DNA from 4 places in the Exiguobacterium sp. S22-S28 genome. Region 4 is predicted to be linked to each of the others. Evidence: riboswitches for the same ligand, from Rfam matches in the RefSeq annotation. Region 4 holds a riboswitch; each other region holds the start of a gene.
The links. Region 4 has a riboswitch for thiamine pyrophosphate ahead of thiD (bifunctional hydroxymethylpyrimidine kinase/phosphomethylpyrimidine kinase). Riboswitches for the same ligand answer to the same signal wherever they lie in the genome.
Positions count from the first base shown of each region.

Region 1: another riboswitch for thiamine pyrophosphate. It lies ahead of thiT (energy-coupled thiamine transporter ThiT); the one in region 4 lies ahead of thiD (bifunctional hydroxymethylpyrimidine kinase/phosphomethylpyrimidine kinase).
Region 2: another riboswitch for thiamine pyrophosphate. It lies ahead of ACHA8N_RS07190 (thiamine phosphate synthase); the one in region 4 lies ahead of thiD (bifunctional hydroxymethylpyrimidine kinase/phosphomethylpyrimidine kinase).
Region 3: another riboswitch for thiamine pyrophosphate. It lies ahead of ACHA8N_RS06075 (ECF transporter S component); the one in region 4 lies ahead of thiD (bifunctional hydroxymethylpyrimidine kinase/phosphomethylpyrimidine kinase).

Region 1 is NZ_JBHFFC010000005.1:91,149-96,749, forward strand. Features, by position in the region: gene ACHA8N_RS01275 (amino acid permease) at 1-324, shown strand, start outside; gene ACHA8N_RS01280 (thiamine diphosphokinase) at 390-998, opposite strand; gene thiT (energy-coupled thiamine transporter ThiT) at 998-1,561, opposite strand; TPP riboswitch at 1,625-1,731, opposite strand; gene rpe (ribulose-phosphate 3-epimerase) at 1,755-2,411, opposite strand; gene rsgA (ribosome small subunit-dependent GTPase A) at 2,413-3,318, opposite strand; gene pknB (Stk1 family PASTA domain-containing Ser/Thr kinase) at 3,351-5,276, opposite strand; gene ACHA8N_RS01305 (Stp1/IreP family PP2C-type Ser/Thr phosphatase) at 5,279-5,601, opposite strand, start outside.
Region 2 is NZ_JBHFFC010000026.1:104,246-109,846, reverse strand. Features, by position in the region: gene ACHA8N_RS07205 (MFS transporter) at 1-1,183, opposite strand, end outside; gene ACHA8N_RS07200 (OsmC family protein) at 1,381-1,806, shown strand; gene nagZ (beta-N-acetylhexosaminidase) at 1,803-3,050, shown strand; TPP riboswitch at 3,110-3,212, shown strand; gene ACHA8N_RS07190 (thiamine phosphate synthase) at 3,304-3,900, shown strand; gene ACHA8N_RS07185 (NAD(P)/FAD-dependent oxidoreductase) at 3,810-4,901, shown strand; gene thiS (sulfur carrier protein ThiS) at 4,886-5,089, shown strand; gene ACHA8N_RS07175 (thiazole synthase) at 5,091-5,601, shown strand, end outside.
Region 3 is NZ_JBHFFC010000025.1:58,300-63,900, reverse strand. Features, by position in the region: gene ACHA8N_RS06085 (DEAD/DEAH box helicase) at 1-1,414, shown strand, start outside; gene ACHA8N_RS06080 (50S ribosomal protein L25/general stress protein Ctc) at 1,764-2,441, shown strand; TPP riboswitch at 2,532-2,631, shown strand; gene ACHA8N_RS06075 (ECF transporter S component) at 2,737-3,312, shown strand; gene ACHA8N_RS06070 (ABC transporter ATP-binding protein) at 3,309-4,868, shown strand; gene ACHA8N_RS06065 (energy-coupling factor transporter transmembrane component T family protein) at 4,834-5,559, shown strand.
Region 4 is NZ_JBHFFC010000013.1:5,044-10,644, reverse strand. Features, by position in the region: gene ACHA8N_RS03155 (murein hydrolase activator EnvC family protein) at 1-854, shown strand, start outside; gene ACHA8N_RS03150 (murein hydrolase activator EnvC family protein) at 1,062-2,333, shown strand; TPP riboswitch at 2,394-2,504, shown strand; gene thiD (bifunctional hydroxymethylpyrimidine kinase/phosphomethylpyrimidine kinase) at 2,625-3,404, shown strand; gene tnpB (IS200/IS605 family element RNA-guided endonuclease TnpB) at 3,514-4,686, shown strand; gene thiM (hydroxyethylthiazole kinase) at 4,781-5,551, shown strand; gene thiE (thiamine phosphate synthase) at 5,541-5,601, shown strand, end outside.

The DNA of each region.
Region 1 (5,601 bases), on a different contig from region 4:
CTCGCAGGACTCGGGGCGCAGGTCGGATGGATTTCGATTTCTGCTTCACAGATCGCCTTCCGTCGCCAATTCATCAAGGACGGACACTCTGTTAGCGAGTTGAAGTTCAAAACACCGTTCTTCCCGGTCTTACCGATCATCTCGTTTTCTTTAAACATGCTTGTCCTGATCAGTCTTGCCTTCCAAGCGGATCAACGGATCGCCTTATATATCGGTGTCCCCTTCTTCCTCTTGACATGGGCGTCTTATCATTGGTTCGTCAAAGGAAAACATCTCGCTGCCCAAACGGAACGACAAGCAGCCAGTTCGACCTTAGAGCCATAATCAAAAAGAACGTGACCGGCTTCGGGATTGATTCCCTGGCCGTCACGTTCTTTTTTAGTCATTTTTTATTGATCAGCCAGACTTCGTAATACGATTACTTCACCCGTGTGGACCGTGACATCGGCGATCTGCTGATCCGTCCATTCATTGCTGACGGTTAAGGAACCGCCGACGGGCACGTCATGATCGGTCAGCGGATACTTGACACCTCGAAGCGTCAAACGCGTCGGAACGAGTGGGATGAAGGACAGGTAATGATACTGATCCGCCTTGATTTGATAATGTCCTTCCTGTAAGAAACGCACCTCTTCGCGCTTCGTCATAAGACGCGCTGTCGGGAACTGTTTCAATAGATAGACGTTTTGCAGGGTCATATCCAGTCGACCACCTGTCGCCCCGAAAATCAACACGTCCGTCACTTCATACCGTTCGCTGACATGACGCAAAGCGAGTTCTAAATCGGTTTCATCTTTTTCAGCCGGATGAATCACCGCCCCTTCCGGCGTATATCCGAGCGAATCAAAGTCCCCGATTGCCAAGTCAAACGTGAGACCTTGTTGCACTAGCGTAGCGACACCGCCGTCGACAGCGATGACCACCGTATTCTCATCGATAAACGGCGTCAGGGACGGTACGTCCTCGACCGGTCCTGCTGCGACGATTACAGCGCGCATCAGACACCTCGCGCCGAGTACCGGAGGAGTCGTGGCGCCGTCGTGAATAAGAGCCCTGCGACAATGCCGCATAACAGGTACGATGGAACCATGTACGTCGCATTGTAAATCAAGGAGTACGGTACGACCGGACTACCTTCCGCGTATTCAGCAAAGAAGACGATTCCACTGATGACATGGCAGACATACCGTAATCCGGCACCAAGGAACGTTGCCATCAAAACGATGGCCATCAAACGTCCGTTTTTCCCAGCCGCTGCCGCCTTTTTGACTTGACGGGCAAATAAACCACTCAGTCCAACAACACCAAATGCAATCGTATAATCGAGCAACGGTTGGACGACCGTCAAGATTTGCGGCGCGAACATCAGCTGAATCGTTCCGACGAGAGCTCCTGTCACGACACCACCCACGACGCCGTGACGGAACGCCATCACAAAAATCGGCAGCATCGCTAAGCTGACAGAACCTCCTTGGGGCATCTTAAAGGGAATCAATAAATCAAATACCACCCCGAGACTTGCAAAAATTGCAATTTCCATTAACATTTGTAGCCGTTTCATACTTGTTTCCTCCTAAAAATAAAATCGCAGGACGGCAAAAAGGCAGTACGACGGACGCCGTACTGCCTGCGTGCGCCACATCCCTACGTCCGTCTGAACGGAACAGGTTCGAAGGGTTAAAGTCCAATCACTTCTCTCAGCCGCTTGACGCGACACCCCTTGCGGTCTTCATTAAGTTTTGTTTGCCTTTTTATTATACGTGAGCGGCACTGCGAATACTAGTGATTGCTTCCGTATAATCGGGTGCATTGTAAATGGCGGATCCGGCAACAAGGACGTTCGCCCCGTTTTCGATGCACAGCTTCGCTGTCTCCGCATTCACACCACCATCAATTTCAATTTCAAATGTCAGCCCACGCTCTGCCTTTAGGTCTGCAAGTTGCTTCAGTTTCGTCATGACACCCGGCAGGAAGGCTTGACCGCCAAATCCAGGATTAACCGTCATCAACAAGACCATATCGACCTCTTCTAAGACATGTTCAATCGTCGTCAGCGGTGTATGCGGGTTCAGAACAACCCCCGCCTTCGCACCCGCTGCTTTGATTTGCTGGAGGACACGATGCACATGGTTCGTCGCCTCAACATGGAAGGTCACGATGTCAGCACCTGCTGCAACAAAAGCTTCCACAAAGTTTTCCGGCCGATCAATCATTAAATGAACGTCGAGAACCATGTCTGTTTTTTGGCGTAAACTGCTTAAGACCGGTAAACCAAAGGAAATGTTCGGGACAAACTGACCATCCATGACATCAAAATGAATATAGTCGGCGCCTGCCGCCTCGACGGCTTTGACGTCCCGCTCCAAGTTTGCAAAATCTGCTGATAAGATTGATGGTGCAATTTTAATCATCTCAATACCTCCGGGCTCGATTCTTGATTTCCTCTACAAACATACCATAATTCGTATACCGTGAGAGCATGATTTCGTTCGCTTCAACCGATTCTTTGACGGCACATCCCGGTTCATTCAAATGCAGACATCCCCGATATTTACAGTCGTCTTGCAAAGCGACGAATTCAGGAAAACACCAACGCAATTCTTCGAGTTCCATTTCATGCGGGAAATCGAGATTTGAAAAACCTGGTGTATCTGCGATCAACCCTTCACCGAGCGGAATCAAGGTGACATGACGTGTCGTATGTCGACCGCGTCCAAGTGACTTCGAAATATGACTCGTCTCAAGAGCCAATGAGGGTTCGAGCGCATTGAGCAACGAACTTTTCCCGACACCGGATTGTCCCGCCAGTACGCTGGTCTTATCTTTCAGCAAGGGGCGGACGAGCTCCACTCCGACAAGCGTCTCGCTCGAAGTCTCAACGACGGGGTAGCCGATTTTTCGGTACGCCGCGATAGCTTCTTTTACCGCCTGTTCGGTTGTCCCTTGCAACAGATCCATTTTCGTTAAAATAATGATCGGTTGGATGTCCTTCGCTTCAATCAGTACAAGAAACCGGTCAAGCAGATGGGCAGAAAAATCGGGTTCCGCCGCTGAGACAACCAGTAGCGCTTGATCGATATTCGCAACCGGTGGTCGGACCAAGAAATTTTGACGTTCCTTTACTTCCAAGATGTAGCCGGTCTCACTTTCGATGTGTAACACAACCTCATCGCCTACGACAGGACTGATCCCACGTTTTCTGAAATTACCGCGTGCGCGTGACCGAATTTCTCCTTGAGGTGTCATGACATCATAAAATCCACCCTGCAGACGAATAATCGTCCCGTCCCGGTTTTCTTCGATTCGACTTTCTGCCATCCTGTGCACTCCTTTTTTCAGCATAACGCTGCTTACTCTTGTGATTTTGCCTGATTATACGTAATCGTTTTTGCCCGGTACACTTCATCATCTTTGTAAATCGTAATCTTGCCTTCGTCACCGGGATCAATCGTCAACGGAACATCAAATGTCTCATCTTGATCAATCGATTCTTCGATAACCGTTCGCTTTCCTTTCGCATCTTCCGTCTCGATCCGAACAATTTGGCGCGGAGCAGGTTCTTCGTCCTCACTAACCCCGTCATAGACTACTTTTTCCGGGAAAGTCGCTGTCACGGTTTTTTCTTCTTCCCCGCGAGAAATAAAGACGGTGACGGAATCGTTCGGTTCCACCTGAGCACCCGCCTGTGGATACTGTCGAATGACTTGATCAAGTTTAACGTCGCTTGAGTACTCTTGCTCAAATGTTCCATCAAGACCCATTTTATCCAAATATGCTTTGGCATCGTCACTCGATAAATCAGTCAAATCTTTTAACACAAACGTCGATGATCCGTTTGAGACGGTAATGGTAATGGTCTGTTCTTTTGCAATGACTTCCGTTCCTGCCGAAATCGACTGGCGAATGACGTTGCCGCGACTGATATCTTCTGAATCTTCACGTTCAACATCTACTTTTTTAAATCCGCTGTCCTTCAGGATGGCAATGGCTTTTTTCTCCGTCTCATCCGATACATCCGGCACCTCGACTGGGTCGCTTCCTGTCGAGACGATCAAATCCACTGTTGAGCCTTTTTTGACCGATGCCTGTTCTCTCGGAGATTGACTGATGACCAGTCCTTCGTTTACTGTATCGCTTGCCCGTTCCGTCGTTTCGACGACAAAACCGATTTTTTCAAGCGACGTTTCCGCTGCATCTGCGTCTTTTCCCGTCACATCCGGCACCGTAACAGTGGGATCGGGCCACATCGCAAAAGTCGTCGCCGCTCCTCCCATCACCAAAAGTACCAACAAGACGATCCACCAAGTCCGCTTCTTCTTCTTTTCCGGTTTAGGTGTGACCGTCGCGACTTTCGGGACAGGTGCAGTTTGTTCCATCATTTCATCCGGCAACGACACAGGGCGGAGAACCATCGTTTGCTCCATCTGATCATCCCCACGGATACCTTCATTTGCACGTTCAGTCGACATTGCCGTCACCATATCTTCTTTAAATGCTGCTACCGACTGTTGGCGATCGTGAGGAGCCTTGGCAAGTGCCTGCATGATACAATTTTCTAAAGCTTGTGGCACGGCAGGGTTTAACGACGTCGGACGACGGGCTGTATCTTGTAAATGTTTTAAGGCAACCGCAACCGGCGAATCACCTTCAAACGGAACTTGTCCGGTCACGAGTTCATAAAGAACTGCTCCAAGAGAGTAAATATCGGATTTTTCGTCTGCAAATTTTCCTTTTGCCTGTTCCGGCGAAAAGTAATGCACAGATCCGAGTACAGACATCGTATGGGTCAATGTGGCATTCGACATGGCGACGGCGATTCCAAAATCGGTTACCTTCACCGTTCCGTCTTCTCGAATCAGCATATTTTGCGGTTTGATGTCCCGATGGATGATTCGATGGGCATGGGCATGATCGATCGCATCACAAATTTGACTGATGATATCAATCGCTTTTGTGACCGGTAATGCCCGGCCTTCACAATACGTCTTCAGTGTCATACCGTCGATATATTCCATCACGATATAATAAATCGCTTCTTCTTCTCCCACATCATACACGGCAACGATGTTCGGGTGGTTTAAACTTGTTGCGGCATGGGCTTCTCGTTCAAATCGACGGATAAATTGTTCATCATGTGAAAACTCGGTGCGTAAAACTTTAATTGCCACCATGCGGTTCAAGATTTCATCATATGCCTGATAAACGTTTGCCATCCCGCCATTTCCAACTAACCGTTCTATGCGGTAGCGGTCGTTCAATCGATCTCCGTATCGCATATTCAGATCCTCTCTCTTTCTTTAAAACGGATTGCAGCAATTGTAATATTGTCTGCGCCCCCCCGGTCATTTGCCTCGGTTACAAGACGTTCAACGATTGTATCAAGCGATGCGTCTTCTTGAAGCAGTCGTTGCATGACATCATGAGGGACTTCATCCGACAAACCGTCACTGCACACTAACACGATATCATAATCCGGTGCATCCCGGACTTGAATATCCACGTCAACAGATTCATTGGAGCCGACTGAACGTGTGATGACGTTGCGTCGCGGATGATTTTCAAGCTCTGCTTCCGACAATTCGCCTAATTGTTTTAACATGT
Region 2 (5,601 bases), on a different contig from region 4:
GATCAAGCCGGTGACTGACAGCGGTCAAAGCAGCTGCGAGTAAGGCGACGGCACCGCCAACAAGCGCGATATTCATGATCGGACCGTTCGCATAGACGAGTCCACCTAAAGCAGAACCGAAGGCAATCCCGACATTGCTTGCGACCGGCATCAAGGACGCGGCCAGTCCTTTTGCTTCCGGGTTAAACTTCTCTGCCAGGTCGATCAAATAAATTTGTGTTGATGTCGTCAATAAAATCGACATCAAGGACATTAAGGCAATATTGATCAGACCGAGCGAAACGGACGCCGTCGTCACATACAGGGCGGCGAGTACGATCGCCTGAACGATGAAGACGAAGCGGAGACGACCGATTGGGTTCCGGCTGGCGATTTTCCCGGCTAAGATGTTACTGAAAATCGAGACAACTCCGTACGCGAGTAAAATTGGACTGATCCACGTCGACGGCAATTTCAATTCCAGCTCCAAAACCGGAACGAGGTACGTATAGACGACGTACGTCGCACCGAATCCAAATGACGGGATGAAAAAGGCGATCATGATCCGCGGATTGGCGAGTAGGCGAAGTTGATCGCGAATCGAGCTGGTCGCTGATGATTTCTGGATCGGAACGACTTTGAAGACACCGAGTAACGCAATGACGCCAAGACTGCTCGTCAGCCAAAATGTGGCAGCGTACCCGGCATGCTGACCGATGAAAGTACCGATTGGAACACCGAAGACATTCGCAAGGGTAAAACCGCCGAAGATGAACGACACGGCGACCCCGCGTTTCGCAATCGGGACACTGTCACTGGCGACAACCATCGCAAGCGAAATCAAGACGCCCGTCAAAACAGCCGTCACGATCCGGGTCAGCAATAAGACTTCATAGTTCGGTGCGATACCGCTGCAAACATTCAGCAAAATCCAGACGAAAATCAAGCCAAGCATTAATTTGCGCCGTTCGAGATGTCCAGTCAAGGACATTGTAATCGGTGTCCCGATGGCAAAGGCGATGGCAAAGGCAGAGACAAGCGTCCCGGCTTTCGCGATCGTAATGTTCAGACCGTCTGCGATTTCGGATAAAATACCGACGATGACGAATTCGCTTGTTCCCAGGACAAAGGTCAACATGGATAACGTTGCGATCAACAGCCAGTCGGTTTGACTCAAACGAGTCGATGATGATGACATATACATTCCTCACTTCTGGCGCCTGTGCGCAAAAAAACTATCGTTTATCAGAATAGCATGATTTGCACCGGGCGAAAACCGGATTTAGAGGAAGAAGGAAAAGAAGCATTATTGCGAATAGCATGTCAATTTCACTTGGTAGAGATTCGGGTATACTGAAAAGGTAAAGACGACTAAAAAACGAGTAAAGGACGTGACGGAACATGCAAGCAACAATTACTTGGAACCACAAGATGGGATTTAGCGGCGAAACCGAATCCGGACATCACTTAGCGATGGACGCGGCACCGGACAACGGAGGCGACAATCAAGCACCACGACCGACGGAGCTGTTACTCCACGCCGTTGCCGGCTGTACCGGCATCGATATCGTCTCGATTTTAGAGAAGATGCGTTTGACGTTGACGTCATTTGAAATGGACATCGAAGGGGAACGGGCAGACGAGCATCCGCGCCGCTTCACGACGATTTCGATTCATTACCGGCTCGAAGGCGACTTACCGGAAGACAAGGTCCGTCGGGCGATTTCGTTGTCAAAAGACAAATACTGCTCCGTCTCCCAATCGTTGAACGCAGAAATTGAAGTCTACTATTCAATCAACGGCGTCCGAAACGAGGAACCGATTTGAAGCTGTTTTTCCCTGTTGTCTTAGCAACTGTCCTGCTGTCCGGTTGTGCCGACGAGACCGCGAAACCGGACGAACCGGCACCGAAGCAAGCCGAAGAAACAAAACAGCCGAAACCACAAAAACCGGAGCAACCGTCCGCCCGGGAACAAGCGGAAAATGAACTTAAGCAGACGGTCTCTCAGATGTCGACGGCAGACAAAATCGATCAACTGCTCTACATCGGTGTGGCCGGAACGGTATTGACGGAAGCGGATCGCCGGCTGTTGCAGCAACATGCGCTGGGTGGGGTGTTGTTACTCGGCGGTAATATCACGTCATCCGACCAACTGAAGGCGTTGACGGCTGACATCACCGAAGCGCAAACATCGGATCAACGGGCATTCGTCGGTTTTGACGAAGAAGGCGGACGGGTCAGCCGGGTTCCGGACGTACAACTCAAACTGTCGCCGAGCCTGACATATGGTCAAAAAAATGATCCGGAATTAATGGAAGACGTCGGGCAGACGCTTGGCTCCATTTCCCGTTTTTACGGATTCAACATGGATTTTGCACCGGTCCTTGACGTCAACAGTAATCCGGCGAATCCGATCATCGGCGACCGGTCGCTCAGTGCGGATCCAAAACAAGTGGCACGACTCGGTGTGCCATTGATGCAGGGGATGAAAGCGGAAGATGTCGTCCCGGTCGTCAAACATTTTCCGGGACACGGGGATACGACCGTCGACTCGCATGTCGGTCTGCCGCGGGTCGATGCGACGAAAGCGGAACTTGAGCAGACGGAGCTGGTCCCATTTCAACAAGCCGTCAAGGCCGGGGCGGAGATGGTGATGGTGGCGCATATTCTGTTTCCGGCACTCGACAAACACCTTCCGTCCTCGTTGTCCGAAAACGTCATGAACGATGTATTACGGGAGGAACTGAAGTTTGACGGTGTCATCATCACGGATGATCTTGTGATGGGGGCGATCACCGAGCAATACGGTTTGGCGCAGGCTGCCAGTCTTGCTCTCGAAAACGGCGCGGATATGGCGATGTTCTCGACACCCGGAGCGTACGCGTCCGTTCACAAGGAAATCATGGCGCGGATCAAACAAGGGAAATTGTCGGCAGCCGATCTCAACCAGAAAGTCATGCGGGTCTTACGCTTAAAACAAACGTATGACTTGTCACAAACGAAACGTGTCGACGAATACCAACGCTTGATTGAGCAGGTCAAAGCGGTCGAATCGAACATGCGACACTAATCAAGGGTAGAACTAATCGGACTACCCGTGGTAGACTACAGACGTACCACACAAATAAATATCTACACTAGGGGAGTCTCGCAGCAGACTGAGACGGAAGTATCCGGACCCTTTGAACCTGATCTAGTTCGTACTAGCGGAGGGAAGTGGTATCCGATCATCTATCGAGGGAACGCCAAGCGTCGCCCTTTTCGTAGGACCACTCCATCAGTTCATGGGGTGGTCCTTTTTCGTGTGGAAAGGAGGGGGAACGATGTCACATTTACACCTGATTACAACCGGACGCGACAGTAAGGAAGTGCTGGAACAGACCCTTCCGCAGCTCGCACTGTCCGTCGATCGCATCCACTTACGGGAGCCAACCTGGTCAGTCCGGGAATTGGTTTCCTGCATTGATACGTTGCTCGACCAAGGAGTCCGCGCAGACCAGTTGGTTGTCCATGACCGGCTCGATGCTGCACTCGTTACCGGCACGACCGTCCAGTTGACACGCCGCAGTCTGTCGGTCGAGCGTGTCCGGGCACAGTTTCCGACGATTTCCATCGGTCAATCGGTTCACTCGCTGACCGAAGCGATGGTGGCGGAACAAGCCGGCGCCGATTACGTGATGTACGGTCATATTTTTGAGACGGATTCGAAACCCGGTGTGGCGCCACGGGGGCTCGATGCATTACAGCAAGTCGTCGACTGGACATCGATCCCGGTCATCGCCATCGGCGGAATCAAACCGGAAAATCTGTCTGATGTCTTAACGACTGGGTGCAGCGGTGTTGCCGTCCTGTCCGGAATTTTGGGACAAGCCGATCCGGCGGAAGCAACCGGACGGTTCCGGGCGGTGATTGGACGATGAAGCAACCGGATGTATTGATCGTCGGTGCCGGTGTCATCGGTTTGACGCTCGCGTATGAGTTGCTACAGCGGGGGCAAAGTGTTCACATGCTCGATCAGTCGGCAGTCGGACAAGGCGCGACACGGGCAGCAGCGGGGATGCTCGCGACGGACGAAGAACTGTCGGAACCGCTACATGCGTTAGCGGCAGTCAGCCGCGTCCTGTATCCGCAGCTTGTCCGCCAATTGTTCGACGAGACCGGATTGACGAGCGGCTATCTCGAACTGCCGTTTCAGCTGCGCCAGGCAAAGCAAACCGTCCAATTTGAACGGGTCGGTCAAGTCGATCCTCCGTTGCTCGTCCGCGCGTTACGGCAAGCGATTGAACAGCGGGGTGGCGTGATTGAAGAACAGGTAAGTGTCTTGCGTCTTCTGCGGGACAACGAGACGGTAACCGGGGTGGAGACAAGCCGGGGACAACAGGTTGGACAGCAGGTCGTCATCGCAGGCGGACGAGGGTCGGAATCGTTGTTGCAAACGATCGGGATTCCGATTGACACACTTCCGGTCAAAGGCGAGTGTTTGTCTGTCCGTCTCGCAACCGGTCGACTGGAGCAGACCTTGTTTCATGAGACAGTGTATCTCGTCCCGAAAGCAGACGGACGGATTATCATCGGCGCAACGGAATACGTTGGTGAGGAATCGACGACGGTCAACGCGGGCAGCGTCTCGGACCTGTTGGCGGCAGCAATTGACGTGTATCCGCCGATCCGTGATGCGACACTGGTTGACATCTGGTCCGGTGTCCGGCCACAGACCCGTGACGGGTTACCGTATCTTGGACGGGTCAAAGGGATTGACGGTTTGTTGGTCGCGACGGGACATCACCGGCACGGCATCTTGCTCGCTCCGGTGACAGCGCAAGTCCTCGCCGATTGTGTCATGAACCGAAAACCGGAAGTCGCGCTGGAGGCGTTTTGTTGCAGACGACACAAGGAGGAAAATATATGCAGATCCGATTAAATGGGAAAGACTATCCCCTGGCGGAACAAACGAAGACGTTACACGACTTGATTCAGCAGTTGAACATCGATGAAGAGGTTGTCATCATCGAACAAAATCATCAAATCATCGACCGGTCCCGGTATATGGACACGAACGTCCAATCCGGTGATGTCGTTGAAATCGTTCATTTTGTAGGAGGCGGATAACATGTTAGAAATTGGCGGAAAAACATTTGCATCACGATTATTACTCGGAACGGGAAAATACCCGGACGCTGAGACGCAACAACAAGCGGTCGAAGCATCGGAAACGAACATTTTAACGTTTTCCGTCCGGCGTCTCGATGTCTTTGCGAAGGAACAGACGAATCCACTTGCGGCACTCGACTTAAGTCGTTATGATCTGTTGCCGAATACGGCGGGCGCAAAAACGGCGGAAGAAGCCGTCCGGCTGGCCCGGCTCGCCCGGGCATCCGGCATGTGTGACATGGTCAAAGTCGAGGTGATCGGTTGCGACAAGACGTTATTGCCGGATCCGATCGAAACCTTACGGGCGGCAGAGGAATTAATCAAGGACGGTTTCATCGTCTTGCCGTATACATCGGATGATTTGTTGCTCGCCCGTCGGCTCGAGGAACTGGGCTGTCACGCGATCATGCCGGCAGCGTCACCAATCGGTTCGGGTCAAGGGATCTTAAATCCGCTTGCGCTCAGTTTCA
Region 3 (5,601 bases), on a different contig from region 4:
GAAAAATGGAACAGGAGTCTACCTGAACTTCCCGGAAGTACTCGACCGCCACTTGTATCCATATCAGCGGGCAGGGATCCAGTTCATGGCGAATCTCGCCGGACATGACGGGCACGGGATTTTAGCGGATGAGATGGGACTCGGGAAAACGATTCAGGCGATTGGGTATCTTGAGACGCTGCCGCCGGGTCGGGTCTTGATTGTCGCCCCGGCCTCCCTGCTCCATAACTGGCAGGCGGAACTCACGCGATTTGCCCCGACGAGAACGGTCCATCTGTTGACCGGAGCGCGGAAGCACCGCTTGGACCAAATCGAGACAGTACCAGCGGACGGGATTTTTCTGATTTCCTATCCGGCGTTACGAGCTGACATAGAGGCGCACCAGACTGTCGAATACGACGTCGTCATTTTCGATGAGGCACAACATCTGAAGAATCCGGCGTCACAAACCGCTGTCCGCTTGCGCCGTCTTCGGGCGAAACGTCGGTTTGCCTTGACCGGAACGCCGCTTGAAAACCGGACCGATGATCTCTGGTCGATTTTTCGGGTCATCTTCCCTTCCTTGCTGCCGGACTTACAAACGTTTCAAACGTGGTCGCATGACGAGATCAAACGATTCATCCGACCGTTTTTGATGCGGCGGACCAAAGATGAGGTGTTGCAGGATTTACCGAAGAAGCAGATTGTCCATCACTATACAGACCTTGGTCCGACACAGAAAAAGCTTTATGCCTCCTACTTATCTAAACTGCAACTGGAAACGTTGCGTCATTTGGATGAAACGAAACGTGAGGACCGGATCAAGTTGCTCGCCGGTTTGACCCGCTTACGGCAGATTTGTTGTGATCCGGCGTTGTTTGTCGAAGATTATACAGGCGAATCCACAAAACTCGAACGTCTGCTGACGTTAATCGAGGGAAAATTAGCCGCCGGACACCGGATCCTGATTTTTTCCCAGTATACGAAGATGCTGGCTCGGATTCGGGAACGACTGGCAGCACGACAACGTGCCCACTTTCTACTGACGGGTGAGACACCGGTTGAGGATCGGGTCGCACTGTGTGACCGGTTTAATGCCGGTGAAGTCGATCTCTTCCTGATTTCCTTGAAGGCCGGCGGGACCGGTCTGAATCTGGCGACGGCAGATACCGTCATTTTATACGACAGTTGGTGGAATCCGGCCGTCGAGCAACAAGCGGCTGATCGGGCTCATCGATTGGGACAGCAGTCGCCGGTCGAAGTGATCAAGCTATTGATGACCGGGACGATCGAGGAAAAGATGGCGGAATTACAAGATCGCAAAGCGACGATGATTGATGCCGTCCTATCGGATCAGAAGCCGGATGTTTTAACGATTCGTGAACTCGTTCGTCTGCTCGATCCCCCCTCTTTTGTCGATTCAGCAGGTGATTAACCACACAAATCAAAGAAAATCTTAAAAAAATGAAGGACCTTCAATCCGTTGTCTATCAACAGGTTTGAAGGTCTTTCGACAATCAAATTCAGAAAAAAGGTTTTAAGTTTTGAAAGACAGGGGTATATCTACATTAGCACCGTACAATACGGTCGCTTTTCAATTATTGTTTCTCAATATCAGCGTAATGACCTGGGAGAGAAATGCTACTTACTCACTTCGTTTTTCATTTCTGAATGAAATCCAGTTGAACTAGCATTTAGCGCATGAATTTCTGTTGGAACCTATTGTTCCACTCCTACATTCATTACCTTTTGAGGGCTATACCAAATTCAAGGGGGAAATGAACATGTCAGTAACATTAAAAGTAGAAGAACGCGAAGTACGCCCACGCTCACTTAGAAAGCAATTACGTCATGAAGGAAAAGCTCTTGGTGTCGTGTATGGCTACAAAGTGGAAAGCACACCGATTTCATTCGACGAAAAAGAATTGGTCAAAGTTGTCCGTGATCACGGCGAAAACGTCTTGGTTGCTCTTCAAATCGGCGGTAAAAAGGTCAACACGTTGATCAACAAACTCGATATGGACATCTTTACACCAACAATCAAACACGTTGAATTCATCGCTGTTAAAATGGATGAAGAAACAGAAGTCGAGACGGATATCGTCCTCGTCGGCGAAGCAGCTGGCGCGAAACTTGGCGGATTCCTTTCACAAACACTCTTTAAAGTAACAGTTGCCGCAACACCAGATAAATTACCGGAACGCATCGAAGTGGATGTAACGGAACTTGCAATAGGAGATTCGATTACAGTCGCTGATCTTCCGGAAGAAAAAGATTTCCGTGTCGTCACAGAAGGTGACATCCAAGTTGCAGCGGTCGTTGAATCGACACTTGAAGCTGAACTTGAAGAAATCGAAGAAGCAGAAGCTGAGGCACAAGCGGCTGATGCGGATACAACGACAGACGATTCAGAACAAACTTCTGAAGAGCAAGCTGAAGAAAACAAAGAAGGTAAAGAGTAATCTTTTCTCCCCTCCCCTCGTGGAGGGTTTTTTATGCATATTGACAAGTCGCGGCGACAGCCGTACAGTGAAGAAGGTATACATCATTAACACATCCACTAGGGGAGCCCATTCGGCTGAGACGATTTACTTCGGACCCTTTGAACCTGATCTAGTTCATACTAGCGTAGGAAAGTGGAGCGGAATCCTCGTGCTCTTTTTCTGCATCCTGCAGGTTACACGACCGCTCTCTTTTCATAGAGGGCGGTCTTTTTTGTGGTTTCTTTGTGGATGTGCATTCAAAGGAGAAGTGATTATGAACAGTTGGAAAATGAAAGAAATCATCGTCATGATGATGCTCGCCGTGGCTTGTGGTGTCCTCTACTTAGGGTGGTCGACGTTATGGTTGCCGATCTCGGCCATCTTCGGACCGGTCGGAGCAAACTGGATGTTCGGCATCTGGGTCATCGCCAGTCCCCTTGTCGCCTACATCATTCAAAAACCAGGCGCGGCATTGATTGCAGAAGTCGTCGCCGCTGCCGTCGAATTGTTTACGGGGAGTCACTTCGGTTTATCGGCGCTGTTGATTGGATTTGCACAGGGAATCGGAGCCGAGATTGCCTTTGCCGTGTTCGGCTACCGGACATTTAATACGTTCACCTTGATGTTGTCCGGTGTCTTTGCCGCCGTCGGAAGTATGGTCTACAGCCTCATCGTGAATGGATTTGCCTATTATACGACGACGACACTGCTGTTGACGTTTTCTCTGCAACTCGTCAGCGGAGCATTGCTCGGTGGATTGCTTGCAAAACTAATCGTCGACGCGCTCGTTAAAACCGGGACACTGAACGGTTATGCGATCGGACGGCAACGGAAGCAGCGTGCCGCATGATGCAGTGCGCGCACCTGTCCGTCCGTTATCCAGACCAGGATTCCGCGGTCTTACACGACTTGACGATTACGATCCAAAAAGGAGAAACGACCTTACTCGTCGGTCCAAGCGGCAGTGGCAAGACGACCTTTTTACACGTTCTTGCCGGTCTGTTGCCGGACACGATTGAAGCAGATGTCACCGGTCAATGGTCGACCGAGGGAGCGGTCGGGATTTTGTTCCAACAGCCGGACGATCAGTTTTGTATGCAGACGGTCGGAGCGGAAATCGCCTTTAGTCTCGAGAATCGGCAGATCGCTCGCAGTGAGATGGAGGAACGCATCCAGTTGCTGCTGGCGCGAGTCGGACTTGATCTTGCCTTGACGACACCGATTGCCGAATTGTCCGGTGGGATGAAGCAACGGCTCGCGTTGGCCTGTGTCCTCGCCCTTGAACCGGATATCTTATTACTGGACGAACCGACGGCACAACTCGACCCGAGTGGTCAACGGACGATGATGCATCTGATTGAAGAATTGCATCATGATCCTGACTTGACGCTCGTTCTGATCGAACATCAGCTCGATCAGTGCGTGACGTTTGCCGACCGGGTACTTGTCTTTGAAAGTGGTCGCTTGTTGCTTGATGGCACGCCATATGACGTGTTTCATCAACAGCGGGACGTCATGACGGCGCTTGACATTGCGATGCCGCTCCTCTACCCCTACGGACTTGAGACCTTACCGGAACTGTCCGGACAAGCCTGTCATCTGAAGAAACGTCCGGTTGAACGTCGAGCGGTTGGAACGGAGCGGACATTTGAGCTGACGCGTGTCCGTGTCAAACGAGGGAAACGGACGATTCTTAACGATTTTTCATGGACGGCCTTTTCCGGTCAATGGATCATGCTCGTCGGACGCAACGGGGCTGGAAAAAGCACGGTCCTTGAGACACTGGCAAAATTGCTTCCGTCCCAAGGCGATATCCGCTTATTCGACACCCCGCTTCGGAGATGGTCGGACCGGACGTATTATCAACAAGTCGGCTTTGTTTTTCAACAACCGGACTTCCAGTTTCTTAAACAGACGGTCACGGACGAACTTGCCATCAGCTGTGCCGTCTTTGATCCGGAACGGGTCCAGACAGCCTTGTGTCACTATCGACTGACCGATGTCGCCGATCAGTCTCCCCTCGCGCTCAGTCTCGGACAAAAAAGACGGTTGAGTGTCGCAACGATGTTACTGGAACGAAAAGCTGTTTTGTTGCTCGATGAACCGACCTTTGGACAAGACGCTGAGACGACGGCACACATCATCGACGTGTTGCATCAAGCCCGGGAGGCAGGAACGACCGTGATCATGGTGACGCACGACATGGAGCTGGTCCACCGTTACGCCGACCGTGTTGTCGTCATCGGCGAGGAGCGTGTCCAGTTTGACGGGACGCCGCTGGAGTTGTTTCAGGAAGAAGCACTTTTGGAACAAAACCAACTGTTCCGTCCGGTATCGTTTCTGTATCAACGACTTGAGGAGGTGAAACACCGTGCAGGAAAACGACACACCGCTCGCGCGTATTAATCCGGCAGTCAAGCTCGGCACGCTCCTCTATGTGATGGTGTTGCTGATTACGACGTCGAGTCTGCAGGTGACGTTTGCCTTATCAGTACTTGCTGCCGTCGGGGTCTGCAGTTCCGGTTGGCGTTTGCGGACGCTCCTTCTGCGCTTGGTTCCCTATGGTCTCTTGTTTTTGTTGACGTTTTGGATGATGGCGGCGTTTGGCAAAGGCAGCACCGAACTTTGGACGTTCGGCTGGTTTCGGATTACGGAAGAAAGTCTCGATCATGCCTGGTTGATTGCGACCCGGATGCTCGCTTTTGTCTTCTTGAGCTTGACGTTCGTTGCGACGACCGATCCGACACGGTTCGTCATGAGTCTGATTCATCAGTGCCGCCTGCCGGTTCGTCTGGCCTACGGTTTTTTAGCCGGTCTTCGCTTCATTCCGATCTTTCGGCAAGCGATCCGGACCATTCGTCAAGCCCGGCGTGTCCGCCGGCAACGGTCGATTTGGCCCTGGCAAACGTTTTTTGACATCAGTCTGCCGCTCTTTACGACGAGCATCATCCGGTCGGAACAGATTGCGATTGCGATGGAAGCGCGTCAGTTCCAAACGAACCGGACGTATTATGTCCGACCAATCGTCACCCGCTTCGATCTGTTGTTTTTTGGTCTCGTCAGCAGCATCGCGACGTCGCTTCGTCTTTTTGTCTGACCGGCGGGAGATTACTTCCCGCTACATCAGGGAAATACCATC
Region 4 (5,601 bases):
AAAAGCAAGAGTTGAAACGTCAACAACAAGAACTTGAGAAACAAATCAAAGAGCGAAACAAACGTTTAAAAGAACTTCGTAAACAAAAAAAGAAATTTGAAACACAGTTGATGGACGCAAAAGAAGTTCAACAAATTTTGATTGCTCAAGAAAAAGCCATCGCGGCTGAAAAAGCAGCGCGCGAACGTGAAGCACGAATTGAAAAAGAGCGTCAAGCACAGGCAGCACGTGAAGCGAAAGCACGTGCAGAAGCGCAGGCTGCTCAAGCAGCGGCAGCTAAAAAAGCAGCGTCTCAACAGCAAGCGGCTGAAGCGGCAGCGGCGAAAGCTGCTGCCAAAGCAAATCAAAAATCGTCTGCTTCGACAGGGTCAACGAAACAATCGGCACCCGCTGTTTCAACACCAACGCCTGAACCAGCACCGACTCCAGCACCATCATCCTCTTCTTTGTTCATTCATCCAACGAGTGGATCGATTACACAAGGATACGGTTCAGCAAGCGGGTCAAACGGTTATTCATTCCATAATGGGATCGACTTTGGAGCACCGGTTGGAACACCGATTGTCGCAGCAGCAACAGGAACAGTCATTACAGCATCAAGCGGTGGTCCATACGGCAACCACGTTATGATTGCACATCAATTAGACGGTAAAACGTACACAACGGTGTATGCGCATATGAGTTCGTTAAATGCACATGCCGGTCAACGTGTCAGCCAAGGACAACAAATCGGCGCACTCGGAAGTACAGGAAATTCAACTGGCCCTCACTTACACTTTGAAATCCATGTAGGTGGATACAGCTACAGTGCTTCAGGTCCAGCGAATTCGGTCAACCCAATGTCGATGTTATAAAAAGGAGAAGAACGTTTGCTACGGCAATCGTTCTTTTTTTGTTCTTTTCCAGGTTTTTAAAAGGTATATTACAAAATAACGCTTTCACTTGAAATATAAATGAAATTTTATTGAAACGATTACGGTGCTATAATCAATCTCAGACAGAATTACTTTGGATTAAGCACTTTTCAAATAAGAAATCATACATAAGTGAGGACATTGAATATGCTGAAAAAATTGCTTTCAACTGTTTTACTAGGAACATTACTTTTGTCAGCTGCACCAAGTGCAGGGCATGCTGCGACGATCAAAGAGAAAAAATCACAGAATGCAGCGGAACAACGCCAACTAAAAAAAGCAATCAAAAAACAAGAAGCTAAAATTTCAAAAGAACAACGTGAAATCAATAAAATCGATGCTGCAATCAATGAGAACATCTTTCGGATTTCAGAAAAAAATAAACAAATCGAGCAATTGGGTCTTCGCATTAAAGAAATGGAAGCGGAAATTGTTCGATATGAAGAAATGTTGAAGCGCCAAGAGGAATTACTAGGTGATCGTTTACGGGTGTTACAAGAAAATGATGGGAATTCCATCAAATGGGAAGAAGTCATTTTCGGATCAAAAAATCTAGGTGATTTGTTCAGCCGTGTTATGGCAGGTAAAAAAATTGCTGAGCAGGATGACAAGATGATTTCTGCCTATCTTGAAACTCAGAAAAAATTAGACGAGATGAAGCGTGATCTCGTAGCGAAAAAAGAAGAGCGTGTCAAAGAAAAACAAGTACTTTTGGTTCAAAAAAAGCAGTTGAAAAAGCAGATGAAAGAACGAAGTGCCACTTTAAAAAAATTACGCAAAGGTAAAACGAAATTTACGACCAAGCTCTTGGATGCAAAAGAATTACAAGCGACATTAGAAGCTCAGGAACGGGCCATTGCTGCGGCAAAAGCAGCTGCAAAGGCAGCGGCAGAAAAGGCTGCAGCTGAAAAAGCGGCGGCTGCACGTGCAGCAAAAGAAGCGGCGAAGTCGCAGGCGAAGAATGAAACAAATGATGCTGTCCCTGTTGTAAGTGTCCCGAGTGGTTCAGCTAAATTCATTCGACCGGCTTCCGGCAGTGTGTCGCAAGGGTTCGGACCGGCAAGTGGAGCGAACGGCTATACGTTCCATAACGGCGTAGACTTTAGCGGTCCAGCAGGATCACCGATTCGTGCAGCTGCATCAGGAACGGTCATCACAGCTGGGAGTGGCGGACCTTATGGAAATCATGTCATGATTTCACATTTTATGGATGGTCAAGTTTATACAACGGTTTATGGTCATATGAATTCGTTGTCTGTCCGTGCGGGTCAAACCGTCTCGCAAGGTCAATCCATTGGGACTTTGGGCAATACGGGTAATTCAACAGGACCACATCTTCACTTTGAGTTACATGTCGGTGGATACCAATACAGTGCGACAGGACCGGCTAATACAGTTAATCCACTCGGATATTTATAAAAACGAGCTGTGGCTCGTTTTTTTTTGAGGGCTGTGCTACAGTGGTAAAGAATTTAATTTAAGAGCAACTAGGGGAGCTGGAGGAGTCCGGCTGAGAGGAAAACCATTCTGTTTTCGACCCTGTCACCTGAACTGGATAATACCAGCGTAGGAAAGTTGAGATCGAAGACATGGAAGATTCAACCGTCTGAGCGGTTATTCATGGCGTCGTCTGCTTTTTTACAGCGGACGGCGCTTTTTGTCGTCTGTTTTCTTTCCTTAGATTTGCTCACACGAAAGTGAGGAAGCGATATGAAACATGTACTGACGATTGCAGGATCTGATTCCGGTGGTGGAGCGGGAATCCAGGCAGATTTAAAAACATTCTCCGCCCTTGGTGTCTACGGTATGAGTGTCATTACAGCAATCACTGCCCAAAATACGTTAGGAGTCCAGGCGGTTGAAGATGTGTCGCCGGCGCTCGTCGAGGCGCAACTCACCTCAATTTTTTCAGATATTCGTGTGGATGCCGTCAAAATCGGGATGGTCTCGAATCAAGAAACCATCCACGTCATCGCGCAACAACTCAAGCACTGTCAAGTTCCGATCATTTTAGATCCGGTCATGGTCGCGAAAGGCGGGCATGATTTACTGCAGACGGATGCAAAGCAGGCATTGATGGAGGAACTGTTACCGCTCGCGACACTCGTGACACCCAATATTCCGGAAATCGAGCGGATGATCGGTTACCCGGTTCAATCGATCGAGGAGATGCGGCAGGCCACAATCGAGTTGTCTAAACAACGGGTGGATTCCGTGTTGCTGAAAGGCGGACATTTGGAAGGGCAACAAGCCACGGATCTTTTATACACACAAGGTCAACACCATTTCTTTGAGCAGGAGCGTCTAGATCGTCTGCATACACACGGGACAGGCTGTACGTTGTCAGCTGCGATTGCAGCACGCCTTGCGTTAGGGGACTCGCTTACCGACAGTGTAGCCCATGCCAAGCGGTATGTGACGGAAGCGATTCGTCATGGTTTTGCGCTTGGGCACGGGATTGGACCGACTCATCACTTTTATCAAAATTAGGCGAGAATACGCCCACTTCTAAACGTTAAGGGCGAAGCCCTAGTGAAAGTGGGAGATGAATCGCCAGCCTGCTTTTCGGGTATATTCTCTTTGAAGGAGGTGAAAAATGGTGTTGAAGCACAAGGCCTACAAATTCAGAATCTACCCCACAAAAGAGCAGGAAATCCTGATCGCGAAGACGATCGGGTGTTCGCGCTTCATCTTCAACCACTTCTTGGCGAAGTGGGATGAAATGTACAAGACCACTGGAAAAGGACTGTCCTATGGTTCTTGTTCCAAAGAAATTCCTGTGTTGAAGCAGGAGTTCGACTGGTTGAAGGAAGTGGATAGTACCTCTGTTCAGATCAGCGTCAAACATCTTGCTGATGCGTTTGACCGCTTCTTCAAGAAGCAGAACGAACACCCTCGTTTCAAGTCCAAGCGCCATCCCGTCCAGTCGTACAAGACCAACATCCAAGGCAAAAACCAGCTTCCTGAAGTATCGATTGGATGCAACAAGCTCAAACTTCCGAAGCTGAAATGGGTTCGTTTCGCCCACTCGAAGCAGGTCACAGGACGGATCTTGAACGCCACGATCCGACGTAACGCTTCAGGCAAATATTTCGTCTCTCTGCTCGTCGAGCAGGAGATCAACGAACGGCCGAAGACCGGTTCATCCGTCGGCGTCGACGTCGGACTCAAGAACTTCGCCACCCTCTCGGACGGCACGGCATACAAGAACGACCGTTACTTCCGTTCGCTTGAGAAGAAACTGGCGCGCGAACAACGTAAGCTCTCCCGCCGTCAACACATCGCCTTGAACAAGAAAGTGAAGCTGTCCGAGGCGAGAAACTATCAGAAGCAGAAACGGAAAGTCGCCCGTATCCACGAGAAGATTGCAAACAAGCGCACCGACTTCCTGCACAAGGTATCGACCGAGATCGTCCAAAGCCACGACGTCATCGGCATCGAGACCTTGCAGGTGAAGAACATGCAGAAGAACCGCAAGTTGAGCAAGTCCATCTCGGACGTCAGCTGGTCGGAGTTCTTCCGCATGCTGGAGTACAAGGCAGACTGGTACGGGAAGACCGTCGTGAAGGTTGGCAAGACCTTTGCTTCGAGCCAATTGTGCTCGAGTTGCGGACATCAACACAAAGACGTAAAACATCTTGGCTTGCGTGAATGGAAATGTCCGAGTTGCGGGATCCATCACGACCGGGATGTGAATGCAGGACTGAATCTCAAACAAGAAGCTGAACGCATCTTAGCTTCTTCAACCGTCGGGACGGCGGGGTTAGCCTGATCAATTTTCGACCGGTAGGTCGGATAACTCAGGAATCCTCCACCTCTGAGCAAAGCGTAGGTGGAGGTAGTTCAAGAATTCTGGAGGGAAAATCATGTTACGAACCATTGAGGAAAAAAAACCATTAATCCATCATTTGACGAATACGGTGACCATTAATGATTGTGCCAATATGACACTTGCACTCGGCGGATCTCCTGTCATGGCAGACGATTTGTTGGAAGTCGAAGAGATGGTGGCACTTGCCGATGCCGTCGTGATCAATACAGGGACGCTGAATCCTGCGATGCGCGAGGCGCAACTGTTGGCAGGTAAAACCGCCAATCGTTTAGGGAAACCGATCATTTTGGATCCAGTCGGAGCAGGGGCGACTACTTTACGAACGGATTTTATGAAGGAACTGATGCAACAGATTCAATTTACGGTGATTAAAGGAAATGCTTCAGAAATCAAAACGTTACTTGGGCAGGCGACGACAACAAAGGGAGTCGACGTCGCCGAAGGAGAATCGCTGGATTTTCATGCAGTCCGGGCGTTTGCAGCCGAATCCAATCAAGTCATCGTGGTCACAGGACCGGTTGACTTCGTAACGGACGGACAGCACGAGCTTCATCTTGATGTCGGAACGAAACGGCTCGGTCAAGTGACGGGGACGGGATGTATGACCGCTTCTTTGATTGCGACGCTGTTAGGGGCCGGTTATGCACGTTTTGAAGCTGCTGCTTTAGGAACCTATTTGATGGGGAAAGCCGGAGAACAGGCGGATGAGAAAAAAGGAATTGGCGATTTTCGGACCGGTTTGTTTAATGCCGTCAGCTTGATGACAGAGGAGACACTCCGGGAGGTGCACTTTAATGAAGCCTGATTATTTAGTGTATGCCGTGACGGATCCACGTCTTCAATCCAGACCTCGGC